Regions from separate parts of the Embleya sp. NPDC005971 genome, predicted to be linked through region 2. Evidence: riboswitches for the same ligand, from Rfam matches in the RefSeq annotation. Region 2 holds a riboswitch; the other holds the start of a gene.
The links. Region 2 has a riboswitch for glycine ahead of gcvP (aminomethyl-transferring glycine dehydrogenase). Riboswitches for the same ligand answer to the same signal wherever they lie in the genome.

Region 1 (2,195 bases), on a different contig from region 2:
ACTCCAACTCGCCGCACGGCTCGCCGGCGACGACCTGTTGGCCGACCTCGGGAAGCTGGACGAACACCACGTCGCCGAGCGCGTCGGCCGCGTGCTGGGTGATGCCCACGAGGGCGGGGGAGGCCGCCTCGTCGAGCCACTCGTGTTCCTTGCTGTAGCGCAGGTGCTGGGGTGCGTGCACGGGTCCATTCTCCATTCGAATGAGGTGAGTCTGTTCCGCAGGTGGGTTTGTAATGGTTTGTGCCGCCGGCCGTGCGCCCGTGTGGGTGGAGGGCGCCGACGGTCGAGGGTCAGGCCCGCTTGTAGAACGGCAGTGCGACCACCTCGACCGGCTCCGCCTTGCCGCGGATGTCCACGGCCAGACGGGTGCCCGGTTCGGCCCGCTCGACGGCCACGTACGCCATCGCGATCGGCACGCCCAGCGTCGGCGAGGGCGCGCCGGAGGTGACCTCGCCGACCCGCTCGCCGGTCTCCGCGTCCACCACCGGGTAGCCCGCGCGCGGGACCCGCTTGCCCGGCGAGGTCAGCCCGACCAGCGTGCGGCGCACGTCCTCCTGCGCGGCGGCCAGCGCGTCGCGGCCGACGAAGTCCTCGGGCTTGTCCAACCGGACCACCCGACCCAGGTTGGCCTCGTACGGCGTGGTCTCCCGGGTCAGCTCGTGGCCGTACAGCGGCATGCCCGCCTCCAGGCGCAGCGTGTCCCGGCAGGACAGCCCGGCCGGCACCAGGCCGTGCGGCTTGCCGGCCGCGAGCAGCGCCTCCCACAGCGCGACCGCGTCGCCGGGCGCGGCGAACAACTCGAAGCCGTCCTCGCCGGTGTAGCCGGTGCGGGCGAGCAGCACCGGGACGCCGGCGACCTCGGTGCGCAGGATCGCGTAGTACTTGAGCGCGGGCAGGTCGGCGTCGGTGAGCGAGCCGACGATCGCGGTGGACGCGGGACCCTGCACGGCGAGCAGCGTGTACTCCTCGGAGGCGTCGCGCACGGCGGCGTCGAAGTTCTCCGAGCGGTACTTCAGGCTGCCCGCGACCACGTCCGCGTTGGACGCGTTGGCCACCACCACGAAGTGCTCGTCGCCCAGCCGGTAGACGATCAGGTCGTCGACGATGCCGCCCTCTTCGGTGCAGATCATCGTGTACCGGGCGCGGTCGATCCCGATCTTCGAGACGAAACCGACCAGGGCGTGGTCCAGCGCACGGGCGGCGTCCGGGCCGGTGACCTCGATCTCGCCCATGTGGGTGAGGTCGAACAGGCCGGCCGTGGTGCGCACCGCGGCGTGCTCGTCGCGCTCGCTTCCGTACCGGAGCGGCATCCGCCAACCGGCGAAGTCGGTCATCGTGGCCCCGAGCGCGTCGTGCACGGCGTCGAGCGGGGTCCGGCGGTCGGTGGTCATGCGAGGGCTCCTTCGAGGGGGCGCCGGCGGGAACACCCGAGGGGCGCGGGCCGGTCGGGGGCATGGCGAACGGCCGCGGGTCCGGTCGGCGCGCACGAGGCGCGGCGCGCGGGCCGGAGGCGGGTGTCGGCGCGGAGGGCGGCGAAAGGGGTCGAGCGGTGCGGCGAATACGACAACAAAGGGGGCTCCCTGCCATGGCTTACAGCCCTTTTCGACCAAGATCGGTCGAAAAGTGGGGTGCCCTCCCCTTCTGTCATCGGAACCTGAGAGCTTCATCGCTGCCGAGCGCATCCGCGCGAAACAGTGATTTGCACCGTGGGTGAACCGCACCAGCGGTGCGATTGCTTTCCAGAAGTGCCTGACCCATGCGGTATCGGTGCCTGAGAGATTCCGGGGAGGAGTTGCTCCTTCGGCGCCCCGCTCGTGGGCGAGGACTCTTCCGCGTGGGGTCGACGGCCGATATGAGGTTGTGCCCGGCATGCTAGCGCGTGTCGTCAATCCCCCGCCGGGGCCGGGGCCGGGACCCGTCGAGTCCGCGGGTCGCGACTTCGGGGCCGCCGATTTCGAGGACTGCCGGCTTCGCGGGCCGCCGTTTTCGAGGGATGGCCACGACGCGCTCGCGCGCGCGGGTGCGACACCATGCGCAGGGCAGGACGGTTCGGGACAAGGGAGGGCTCGTGGAGACGGACTCGGCGGGGGCGCATACCGGCGCCGCGAAGGGCGGCGTGTTGATGCCCCGGTCCGTGCACGACCTCCGGGAGGAGCGCGATCGCCCGGGGGAGCGGATCGGCGACCGGGTGGTGG
Region 2 (2,195 bases):
ACGTGCTGCACGAGGAGTTCGGGCCCGGCTGGGTCCAGGGCAGCGGCGTCGGCCGGGTCACCGTGCGTTTCGAGGTGCCGGGCGGGCGGCCGGGTCGGGTGCGCACGTTCGCGATCACCGATCCGGCGCTGCGACCGGGGGAACCGATTCCGCTGCCCGCGCTCGACCGGGGATAGCCGCGTCGATCCGGGGCAGGCGCCGGGCAGACGACTCCTCGGGGGTGTCCCCACCATGACTGATGTCAAAGAGCGGCCGATACGAGGGCAGGGTGCCTTTCGATCGGCTCGCCGCAGGCTCGGACTGCCGGCCTTCCTGGTCACGCTGCTGGTCGGCTTCATCGTGCTGGCGCTGGTGCTGGTCGGCCTGGTCAACCTGTTACCCGGCAAATTCAATCCGTTCGGCGAGACCACCAAGGACCACAGCGGGCCGGTGATGCTCAAGGCGGTGCAGGACCTCAGCCGCTACGAGGCGGTCAGCGGCACCTTCCAGGTCGTGGTGGACCTGGAAAAGGACGCCAAGTTCCTGCCGGACGCCGTGCGCGGCCAGCGCACGCTGTTCGTCGGCGTCGGCCAGGTCGGCGGTTTCGTCGAATTCGGCGGGATCGGCCAGGACGCGATCCGGACCTCGCCGCAGGACAAGAGCGTGACCATCAGGCTCCCGCACGCGCGGCTCGCGCCCGCCGCGCTGGACCAGAAGAACAGCCACGTGATCGCCCAGGATCGGGGCCTGTTCGACCGCATGGGCGACTTCTTCTCCGGCAATCCCGGCGATCAGCAACAGTTGTACGTGCTCGCGACCAAGAAGATCGACGACGCGGCGAAAACCGCCGGACTGGTGGAGCGCGCGGAGCGGAACACCACCGGCATGCTCCAGGGCATGATGCGCTCCCTGGGCTACCCGACCACCACTGTGACCTACGCCTAGTGCGCAGGCCGCGGCCGGTGTCACGCTGATACCGTTGAGGTCGCCCATTACGTTCGCGCGGGAGAGTCCTCGTGTCGTGCACACGAGGCGCCGAAGGAGCAACTCCTCCCCGGAATCTCTCAGGCACCCGTACCGCGTGGTCGTGGGCACTCTGGAAAGCAGGATCCGTACGTGGCTCGCCGAGTCGGGTCGGGTCCTCGCCGACGGTGCAAATCGCGCCCGCGGGAACCGGTTCGACCGGTGCTCCGGGCGCGGTGAAGCTCTCAGGTACCGATGACAGAGGGGGAGGCCGGTGGACGCGCGACCCGCGTGTCCGTCCAGGAGCGATCCAGGAGGCCTTTCGCGATGACCCCGCGCACCCCTGCCCCGACGCGTGCTCACGCCGTACTCCCCTCCGGTCCCGGCTCGTTGACCGGCCTGGAGGCCGCGTCGCCGTTCACCGGCCGGCACATCGGTCCGGACACCGACGAGCAGGCGAAGATGCTCGCCGCGATCGGCTACGGATCCCTGGACGAGCTGACCGACGCGGCGGTGCCCGCCGCGATCCGCGCGCTGGAGGGCTTCGAACTGCCCGCCGCGCGTTCCGAGGCCGAGGTGCTCGCCGAACTGCGCGAGCTGGCCTCCCGCAACAGCGTGCTGACCTCGATGATCGGGCTCGGCTACCACGGCACCTTCACTCCGCCGGTGATCACCCGCAACGTGCTGGAGAACCCCGCCTGGTACACCGCCTACACGCCCTACCAGCCGGAGATCTCGCAGGGCCGGTTGGAGGCGCTGCTCAACTTCCAGACCGTGGTCACCGACCTGACCGGGCTGGACGTGGCCGGTGCCTCGCTGCTCGACGAGGCCACCGCCGCCGCCGAGGCGATGACCCTGGCCCGGCGGGCCGGCCGGGCCAAGAGCGACGTGTTCGTCGTGGACGCGGCCACGCTGCCGCAGACCATCGCGGTGGTGCGCACCCGGGCCCGGGCGCTGGGTATCGAGGTCGTGGTCGCCGACACCACCGACGGGCTGCCCGAGGGCGGCTGCTTCGGCGTGTTGCTGCAGTACCCCGGCGCCGACGGTCGGGTCCGCGACCTGACCCCGGTGATCGAGGCGGCACACGCCCAGGGCGCGCTGGTGGCGGTCGCCGCCGACCTGCTCGCGCTCACCGTGCTGCGCGCGCCGGGCGTGCTGGGCGCCGACATCGCGGTCGGCACCACGCAGCGATTCGGCGTGCCGATGGCCTTCGGCGGTCCGCACGCGGGCTACCTGGCGGTCCGCGAGAAGCT

Region 1: linked by a shared signal. The riboswitch ahead of gcvT (glycine cleavage system aminomethyltransferase GcvT) and the one ahead of gcvP (aminomethyl-transferring glycine dehydrogenase) in region 2 are both predicted to bind glycine.

What each region holds. Positions count from the first base shown of each region.
Region 1 is NZ_JBEXUX010000042.1:58,994-61,188, forward strand. It holds gene gcvH (glycine cleavage system protein GcvH) at 1-181, opposite strand, end outside; gene gcvT (glycine cleavage system aminomethyltransferase GcvT) at 291-1,391, opposite strand; glycine riboswitch at 1,750-1,843, opposite strand; gene ABZ374_RS31075 (AAA family ATPase) at 2,069-2,195, shown strand, end outside.
Region 2 is NZ_JBEXUX010000003.1:138,901-141,095, reverse strand. It holds gene ABZ374_RS04880 (DNA polymerase IV) at 1-176, shown strand, start outside; gene ABZ374_RS04875 (DUF4230 domain-containing protein) at 232-924, shown strand; glycine riboswitch at 973-1,069, shown strand; gene gcvP (aminomethyl-transferring glycine dehydrogenase) at 1,270-2,195, shown strand, end outside.